Regions from separate parts of the Sodalis sp. RH24 genome, predicted to be linked through region 2. Evidence: predicted binding sites of a transcription regulator. Region 2 holds the regulator's gene; the other holds the start of a gene.
What was found. The regulator sigma-54, encoded in region 2, starts transcription at its own class of promoters, with help from an activator protein. The targets are predictions, from matches to a motif close to GTTGGCACANNTTTCGCTNT.
Positions count from the first base shown of each region.

Region 1: ACL2XG_RS14055 (gamma-glutamyltransferase family protein) is a predicted target of sigma-54. The motif match lies at 1,685-1,704, and genes of this name have one in related genera.

Region 1 is NZ_CP178729.1:3,081,305-3,086,024, forward strand. It holds gene ACL2XG_RS14045 (transporter substrate-binding domain-containing protein) at 1-526, opposite strand, end outside; gene ACL2XG_RS14050 (MurR/RpiR family transcriptional regulator) at 756-1,601, opposite strand; gene ACL2XG_RS14055 (gamma-glutamyltransferase family protein) at 1,748-3,334, shown strand; gene hpxX (oxalurate catabolism protein HpxX) at 3,434-3,643, shown strand; gene ACL2XG_RS14065 (AtzE family amidohydrolase) at 3,640-4,720, shown strand, end outside.
Region 2 is NZ_CP178729.1:4,214,944-4,219,663, forward strand. It holds gene rapZ (RNase adapter RapZ) at 1-107, opposite strand, end outside; gene ptsN (PTS IIA-like nitrogen regulatory protein PtsN) at 219-698, opposite strand; gene hpf (ribosome hibernation promoting factor) at 805-1,092, opposite strand; gene rpoN (RNA polymerase factor sigma-54) at 1,116-2,549, opposite strand; gene lptB (LPS export ABC transporter ATP-binding protein) at 2,597-3,322, opposite strand; gene lptA (lipopolysaccharide ABC transporter substrate-binding protein LptA) at 3,337-3,918, opposite strand; gene lptC (LPS export ABC transporter periplasmic protein LptC) at 3,896-4,465, opposite strand; gene kdsC (3-deoxy-manno-octulosonate-8-phosphatase KdsC) at 4,462-4,720, opposite strand, start outside.

The DNA.
Region 1 (4,720 bases), 1.1 Mb from region 2:
GCGTGGTGTTGTTATCTTCATAACGCTTGATCTGGGCATCCTTCGGCGCCAGATCGGTCAGCACCATATCCTCCACCGCGCCGCGGGTCACCCCCACCGTTTTGCCGGCCAGTTCCGCCGGCGCTTTCAGCCCGTCGTCCTTCGGCCCGAAGACGCCGAGGAAAAACGGCGCGTAAGCGCGGCTGAAATCAATGGTTTTTTCGCGCTCGGCGTTTTTACCCAAACTGGAAATCACCAGATCGACCTTGTCCGTTTGCAAATAAGGCACCCGGTTGGCGCTGGTCACCGGCACCAGCTGCAATTTCAGCTTCATCTTGTCGGCCAGGTAACGCGCCATGTCGATATCGTAGCCCTGGGGCTGCAGATCGGTGCCGACCGACCCAAAAGGGGGGAAGTCCTGTGGAATGGCGACCCGCAGCACGCCGCGCTGCTGGATTTGCTGTAACTGATCGGCCAGGGCCGCCCCCGCCTGGGTAAACAACAGGACCGCGCCCGCCAGGGCTATAAGCTGTTTTCTGATTTGCATACCGGGTTCCCAAGATGAAGTAATGAAACAAATGATTCTCAGGCTAATTATCTGCAACTAATGTGCCAAATGAAACCATTGATTCACGCCGGGGAACACCGGGGGGAAACATCAGGCCAGCCCCGCCATAAGCGGGGTTATGCTAACGGGAATGGCAAAGCCTTGGCCCTGCGGCGGGAAAATAACGCACCCATAAAGTGCAAGCGCACCGCTATGTCGCGCTGTTTTTTTATGAACCCCGGGGTTCAAGCTCATCCAGTTCGCCATACCCATCGGCGATACTGTGGATGCGCGCCCGTCCCTGGGCCAGGGTATGATGCAGCAATGCGTTGCTGATAAGGTTCGCCAGGCTCATGGCAGACGAGTAGGAATCAAACGCCGATACGCTGTCAAGCGTTGCGGCGATATGCCAGCGCGCCAGCGGAATCAGCGCCTGCGCCTGGGGCTCGCTTATCAGCAGCACCGGCACGGCGTTATTTTTAAGCTGCAATAATAACGGCCGGATTTGCGGCGTGCGCCGGCGAAACGCCACCACCACCACCATATCCTCGGCGGTCAGATCCACTATTTCTTCGGCCAGCGTCTGCCCCGGCTGCGGCAGCAGGCTCACCCGCCCGCGCACCTGCAGCAGTTGCTGGCGCAGGTGCATCGCCACCGGATAGCTGTTGCGCAAGCCCACCAGACACAGACGCCGGGCATTATCCATCGCCGTTATCACCGCGGAAAACTGCGCGCCGTCCAGCCGGTTGACCCAGTAGGTCAGGTTAGCCATTTCCTGTTTGTAATGCCGTGACAACAGCGTGTTGCCCTGGACCGCGTCGCGGCTATCGGTTAACGGCATCCCGCTTTGGCGCAACACCCGCAGTTCGTCGCGCATCTGGCGATAGTTATCATAACCCAGGCGTTTGAACAGCCGGCTGACGGTCGCCTTGGAGACGCCGCTTAAACGCGACAGCTCCGCGCTGTTATAACTGATCAGATCGTCGAAATGATCGAGGATAAACGCGGCGACCCGCTGTTCCTGCGGTGAAAGCTGCGCATAAGCGGCGCGCAGGCGCTCATCGAATTGCTTCATATCTCCTTCCCGGCTGCAACCTTTGTTTCATATTACCCTAGCATATCCTGCCGCGGCGCAGGCAAATGAATCCGGCGGCGCGGGTTGGAACGCCTCTTGCTTAACTGTTGCCAGCCTCCGCCCGTTAACAAGAGATATTGACCACGATGAACAACAGTTCCATGGCGCCGATGGGCATGGCGGTAACGCCTCATCATCTTGCCAGTGAAAGCGCGCTGGCCGTCCTGCGCGCGGGCGGCAACGCCATTGAAGCGATGGTGGCCGCCGCCGCGTCCATCGCGGTGGTCTACCCGCATATGAACGGCCTGGGCGGCGATGGTTTCTGGCTTATCGTGCCGCCGCGCGGCGAGCCGGTCGCCATCGATGCCGGCGGCCCGGCGGGTTCGCTGGCGACCTTCGATTTTTACCGGGATGAGGCGCTTATCCCCCATCGCGGCGCGATGTCGGCGCTGACGGTGGCGGGCACGGTGGCCGGCTGGGCTGAGGCGCTGTCGCTCTCGGCGGAAATGGGCTACCCGCGGCTGCCGCTATCAAGCCTGCTCGCGGACGCCATCCGTTATGCCGCCGACGGCATGCCGGTTTCCCTGTCGCAGGAACAGGCTTCCCGCGCCAAATTCTCCGAACTGGCGGGCCGGGCGGATTTTGCCCGGGTGTTTTTTCCCCATCGGGAGATTCCGCTGGCCGGCAGCCGCTTTACCCAGCCGCGGCTCGCCGAAACCCTTATCGCCCTGGCGGAGCAGGGACTGGACAGTTTTTACCGCGGCCCGGTAGCCGCCGGCATGGCCCAGGAAATGAAGGCGATCGGCATGCCGGTCACCGCCGCGGATTTGGCCGCTTACCGCGCCAGACGGCGCGCCCCGCTGCGCCTGGCGCACGGCAAAGGCGAGCTGTTTAACCTGGCGCCACCCACCCAGGGCCTGGTGTCGCTGGCCATCCTCGGCATTACCGATCGCCTGTCCATGGCCGCGCAGTCTGAAACCCAGACCATCCATCGCATCGTCGAGGCCACCAAGCTGGCGTTCGCGCTGCGCGATGAAGTTATCACCGACCCGGCGCACCTGGCCTGCGATCCTGACGCCCTGCTGGCGCCCGCTTTCCTGGACGGCCTGGCGCGCCGGGTGGACGCCGAACGCGCCGCGCCCTGGGGCAGTATGCTGGCGCCGGGGGATACGGTATGGATGGGCACGGTGGACAGCAGCGGGCTGGCGGTGTCCTTTATCCAGAGCATTTACCACGAATTCGGCAGCGGCGTGGTGCTGCCGAAAAGCGGTATATTGTGGCAAAACCGCGGCGCCGCCTTTAGCCTGGAGCCCGGGCATTTGCGGGCGCTGGCGCCGGGCAAATATCCGTTCCATACGCTTAATCCGGCCGCCGCAAAGCTGCATGACGGCCGGGTCATGGTCTACGGCGCCATGGGCGGGGACGGCCAGCCGCAGACCCAGGCGGCGATATTTACCCGCCATATCATGCAGGGCATGCCGTTGCAGCAAGCCGTCAACGCGCCCCGCTGGCTGCTGGGGCGGACCTGGGGGCAGGCCACCGATACCCTGAAACTCGAAGGGCGTTTTAGCGGCGCCACCTTTGATGCCCTGCGCGTGCTCGGCCACGAGGTGGAGTCCCTGCCGGATTTCAGCGAAGCGGTCGGACACGCCGGCGCGATAGTGCGCCATACCAACGGGATGCTGGAGGGCGCGTTTGACCCGCGCAGCAACGGCAGCGCCGCCGGATTTTAGTGTTAGCAAAACCTGGAGAACCTGATGGATAAGCCCTTGATTCCGACCGATGCGGTACCCATGGTTTCAGTACCGGGCGATTCAGCGCCCGGCGACTCAATGCCAAACGATTCCCCGCCTGGCGATGCCGTTCCCATCGATTGCGCGGCCTATATCCGCCAGATGGAAAGCGTGCTGGCGCTTAAGCTTGATGACGCCAGGCGCGCGGAGCTGCTGGCGCAGTTTGAGCGCATCGCCGCCATGGCGGCCCCACTGATGGCCTTTCCGCTGGATGACCGGCTGGACGTGGCGGGAGTCTATAAGGCATGAACATCACCACCCTGGCGTCATTATCGATAGCCGAGATCACCGCCCTGCTGGCCGGGGGCGAGGTATCGGCCCGTGAGATCGCCCGCGCCGTCCTGGACGCCATCGACGCCGCCAATCCGGCGCTGAACGCCTGGACCCGGGTCACGGCGCAGAGAATGTTAAGCGAAGCCGACGCCCTGGACGCGCTGCGCCGTGCCGGCTCCCCCCTGCCGCCGCTGGCGGGCGTCCCTTATGGCGTGAAAAACCTGTTTGACGTGGCGGGCGAAACCACCCTGGCCGGCGCCAGCCTGTACAGCGATCGCGCCGCGGCGCAGCGGGACGCCTGGGCGGTGGCCAAACTGGCCGGCAGCGGCGCCCTGCTGTCCGGCATGCTGAATATGGATGCCTACGCCTATGGTTTTACCACCGAGAACAGCCATTATGGCGCTACCCGCAATCCACGCGACCCGGCGCGCATCGCCGGCGGTTCCTCCGGCGGGTCGGCCGCCGCGGTGGCCGCCGGGCTGGTGAAGTTTTCCCTGGGCAGCGATACCAACGGTTCCATCCGGGTGCCGTCGTCACTGTGCGGCATCCTGGGCTTAAAACCCACCTTCGGCCGGCTGTCGCGCGGCGGTACGCATTCATTTGTCGCCAGTCTGGATCATATCGGGCCGATGGCGCTGTGCTGTGAAGATCTCAGCGCGGTCTATGACGCGTTGCAGGGCATTGACCCCGGGGACGGGTTCCAGGCCGACCGGCCGGTCAGCCCGACGCTGCCGCTGCTGGACCGGGGACAGAAGGGGCTGCGCTGCGCGGTGCTGGGCGGGTATTTCCGCGCTTGGTGCGACGCGGATGCCGCCAGGGCGCTGGACACCGTCGCCCGGGCGCTGGGCGCGGACGAAGAGGTGATGTTCCCCGAGGCGGCGCTCGCCCGCTCGGCGGCCTTTATCCTCAGCGCGTCGGAGGGAGGCAACCGTTACCTGCCGGCGTTGCGGCGGGAACCGCACCGTTTTGAGCCGCTGTCGCGCGAGCGCCTGCTGGCCGGCGCGATGCTCCCTTCCGCGTGGTATATCCAGGCGCAGCGTTTTCGCCGCTATT
Region 2 (4,720 bases):
AGCACCACCGGCAGGTTATCGACGCAATAAAACCCCATATCTTCCAGCGCGCGCAGCGCGACTGATTTCCCTGAACCGGATCGACCGCTGACAATCATCAGCACCATGACGACTCCCCTCTGGTATTTTTATTGACCCATTGGCCACGCTTGCCGTAATCGCGCCAATGACTCCCCGCTGGTCGGTACAGCGCCGGGCAGGCAATCCGACCCGGCGCGTTAAGACCCGGCTTCCGTTTCCGTCATTATGGCATACAGCTCTTCATCGCTTTGCGCGGCGCGCAGGCGACGGCAGACCGTTTTATCGGCCAGGCGCTTGGCCACCAGGGCCAGGGTGTGCAAATGGGTTTTACACTGCTCGGCCGGCACCAATAGCGCAAACAGCAAATCCACCGGTTGGTTATCTATCGCATCAAAGGCAATGGGCTGCTCCAGGCGGATAAACACACCGACCGCGCGCAGGGTGTCTTCTTCCAGCTTGCCGTGCGGGATGGCGATACCGTTGCCGATACCGGTACTGCCCATGCGTTCACGGGTCAATACGGCCTCGAACACCACCTGCGGCGCCAGGTTGAGCTGCTTGGCCGCCAGCTCGCTGATAATTTCCAGCGCGCGCTTTTTGCTCTGGCAGTGGATGGAGCCGCGGGTGCACTCAAGGCTTAACACCGTGTTTATTTGCAAAGCTGTATCGTTAGTCATTTCATTTCACTTAAGGCGCTTGTTTCACCTTTAAGACTCATCGGCCCGTTATCGTACGGATAACGAGCCGATGTGAGGTTAGGTAGCGATAATGGCTACAGTGAATTCAGTACTGTTTCAGTTTCTCTTTATGTTTGTTCAACTGGCGCGTCAGCTTGTCGATCAGCAAATCGACGGCGGCATACATATCGTCCGCCTCTGACGTCGCGTGCAGCTCACCGCCGTTGACATGGATCGTCGCTTCGGCAATCTGCTGGACTTTTTCGATCTTCAGAACAATATATACCTGATTGATCCGGTCGAAGTATTGTTCCAGCTTGGAAAATTTCGTCGTCACGAAATCGCGCAAAGCATCGGTGATTTCAACGCGCTGTCCGGTAATATTCAGCTGCATAGTGTCTTCCTTCTCTGTAGAGGTCAAACCATTTGCTTACGCTGGTTTGACGGCGGGATGGACAAAGACTCTCGGTATTTTGCCACGGTTCGCCGCGCCACCATAATGCCCTGATCGGAAAGCAGGGTGGTCAGCTTGCTATCGCTTAGCGGCTTCGCCGGGTTTTCCGCGGCGATTAATTTTCTCACCAGCGCACGAATGGCCGTAGAAGACGCTTCGCCTCCCCCCTCGGTATTGACGTGGCTGGAGAAAAAATATTTCAGTTCAAAAATGCCGCGCGGGCTGTGCAGATATTTTTGCGTCGTGACGCGGGATATCGTCGATTCGTGCATCTCCACCGCCTGGGCGATATCCGCCAGCACCATGGGCCGCATATACTCCTCTCCCTGATCGAAAAACGCCTGTTGCTGCTCCACGATGCAGCGGGTCACTTTTAACAGCGTGTCATTACGACTTTCCAGGCTTTTGATCAACCAGCGCGCTTCCTGCAAATGGCTGCGGATAAATTGTCCGTCCGAGTCATTGCGGGTGGTATTGCCGAGCGCGGCGTATTGCTGGTTGATTTTAAGATTGGGAATGCTGTCGGTATTGAGCTCCACCGTCCAGCGATTATGCACCTTGCGCACCAGGACGTCCGGGATGACATATTGCGATTCGGTGGTATTGATTGACTGGCCGGGCCGGGGATCGAGGGATTGGATCAGCGCCATGGCGGATTTCAGCACGTCTTCCTTTAGGCGGGTGGATCGCAGCAGGCTGCGGAAATCATGGCTGGCCAGCAGATCGAGATAGTCGCTGACGATAAGCCTGGCTTCGTTCAGGTAAGGGAAATCCTTCGACAGCTGCGATAGCTGGATCAGCAGGCAATCCCGCAGATCCCGCGCCGCCACGCCCACCGGATCAAAGCGCTGCACGCGTTTTAATACCGCTTCCACTTCGTCCATGGTGACGCTGTCGTCGCCGATGCACTCGAGGATATCTTCCAGCGGCACCGTCAGGTAACCGGTTTCATCCACCGCGTCGACGATGGAGGTGGCAATGGCGATATCGGTATCGGAAAACGGCGTCAGCTCCACCTGCCACATCAGGTAATCCTGCAGGGTCTGGATGGTTTCGCCCTGGTAAATCGGCAGTTCTTCGTCGCGGTAGTCGGTGCCGGTGCCCGAGGGCGTGCCCGCCGAGTACATTTCGTCCCAGGTGGCGTCAAGCGGCAGTTCTTCCGGCATGTCCTTCTGCTCCATCGCCTCGCGGGTATCAAGCGATTCGCTGTCGGGTACGTCGTGTGAGTCTATTTCTTCATGGACATCGGTTTGCTCAAGTAAGGGGTTGCTTTCCAGCGCGGTTTGAATCTCCTGCTGAAGTTCAAGCGTAGACAGTTGCAGCAGGCGTATTGCTTGCTGTAACTGCGGAGTCATGGCGAGTTGCTGACTAAACCTGAGTTGCAAACCTTGCTTCATATAATGCGTCAATTAACCTCTTGGGGCTTTCACTTCAGGACACCTTATCAGAGGCGGAACTCTTCGCCCAGATAAACACGCTTCACCTGCTCGTCCTGAAGGATTTCGGCGGGTGTGCCATGGGCGATAAGATGTCCCTGGCTTACGATATAGGCGCGCTCGCAGACGTCCAATGTTTCGCGTACGTTATGATCGGTAATCAGCACGCCCAGGCCGCTATCGCGCAGATGTTCAATGATTTTCTTGATATCGATGACGGAAATCGGGTCGACGCCGGCAAAGGGCTCGTCAAGCAGGATGAATTTAGGGTTGGCCGCCAGGGCGCGGGCAATTTCCACCCGCCGCCGCTCGCCGCCGGATAATGATTGCCCCAGGTTATCGCGCAGATGGGCGATATGGAATTCTTCCATCAGCGCATTGGCGCGGTCGTCGCGCTGCGAAGCGCTGAGATCGTTTCTGATCTGCAATACCGCCATCAGGTTATCAAACACGCTCAGGCGGCGGAAAATCGACGCTTCCTGCGGCAGGTAGCCGATGCCGCGCCGGGCGCGGGTATGCAACGGCAGCAGGCTGATATCGTCGTCATCGATAATAATGCGCCCGGCGTCGCGCTGGATGATGCCGACCACCATGTAGAACGTGGTGGTCTTGCCGGCCCCGTTCGGCCCCAGCAACCCGACGATTTCCCCTGAGCTGACCTTGAGGCTGACGTCTTCCACCACATGTCGGCCCTTGTAGGCTTTAGCCAGGTTTTCTGCGATTAATGTTGCCATGGGTTCAATTACTCTTATTTAGTGCCGGATTTGGGCGCCTTGGGCGCTGAGGACGCTTTGGGTGCCGCGCCCGCCGGGTTCTTATCCTGCAGCTGGGACGGCACCAATACGGTGGTGACCCGTTTGCCCTTGTCGCTGAAGGCTTCCATTTGCTGTTGTTTAACCAGGTAGGTGATGCGATCGCCCTTGACGTTGCTGTCGAGCTGTTCGAGATAAGCGTCGCCGGTCAGCACCACAAAATCGTTGGCCAGCTCATAGCGGACCTTTTGCGCATGGCCCTTCACCGGCTTGCCGTTGTCCTGCATCTGGTAAAACGTCACCGGATTGCCGTAACCCTCGACCACTTCCTTGCCCTGTTCGCCGTTGGGGCGGGTGATGACCACTTTGTCCGCCCGGATGTCGATGGAGCCTTGTTTGACCACCACCGTACCGGTAAGGGTGACGACATTGGTCTGCATATCGACGGCCTGCTGCTCGGAATCAATATTGATCGGCTGGTCGGTATCGCCGGTCAGCGCCAGGGCATTGGCGCTCGCCAGCAGCAGCGCGCCGGCCGCAAAAACGTAACAGATGTTATTTTGGATTTTGGATTTCATAAGAGGTCTTAACCTTTTCAATCAGCTCGGCAGTCTTGTTCCGCAGGTTTCCGCGCATTTTCATGCCTTTAGAGTTAAATCCGATGCCATATAGGGTCACCTCGTCATCGGAGGAAACATCCTGCGTAACAAGATTCACCACCGCGTTATCGGTTCTGATACGCTGCAGTTGTGAGGTTTCGGTCAGACTGTCAACCTGAACATGGCCGTATAAATAAAGCATTTTATCATTGGTCAGCTTGGCCCGATCGGACCGGACTGTCCAGGTGGCGACTTTATTCTCATCGTACATCGTCGCCACCGGCTGGGTAAACCAGCTAATCTGCTCGACGGCGAAGTGCTCGACGTGCTCGGAGATCAAGCGATAATTCATGGCGCCCAACGGATTGTATACCAGGGTAATGGTATGTTCGCTCTGGTAGGTGGGTTCGCCGGCATCGGGCGCCACCGCGTTCTGGCTGCCGTCGTTATCGGTCAGGTTCAGGCCGATTAGCACCAGGACCACCAATACCAGCAGTAGGGTGACCCACCATCTTGTTTTACTCATACCGACTGCCCTTTGGCATCATCAAGCTTCCCTTGCGCCAGCAGAATTAAATCGCAGATTTCGCGAACCGCGCCGCGACCGCCGGCAATATGCGTCACATAATCGGCCAACGGCAGCAGCAAAGGATGCGCGTCCGCCACGGCGACGCTTAATCCCACCCGCGACATCACCGGCCAATCAATAAGATCATCGCCGATATACGCGGCCTGATCCGCTGTTAAAGATAGTTTAACCAATAGATCCTCAAAGGCCAAA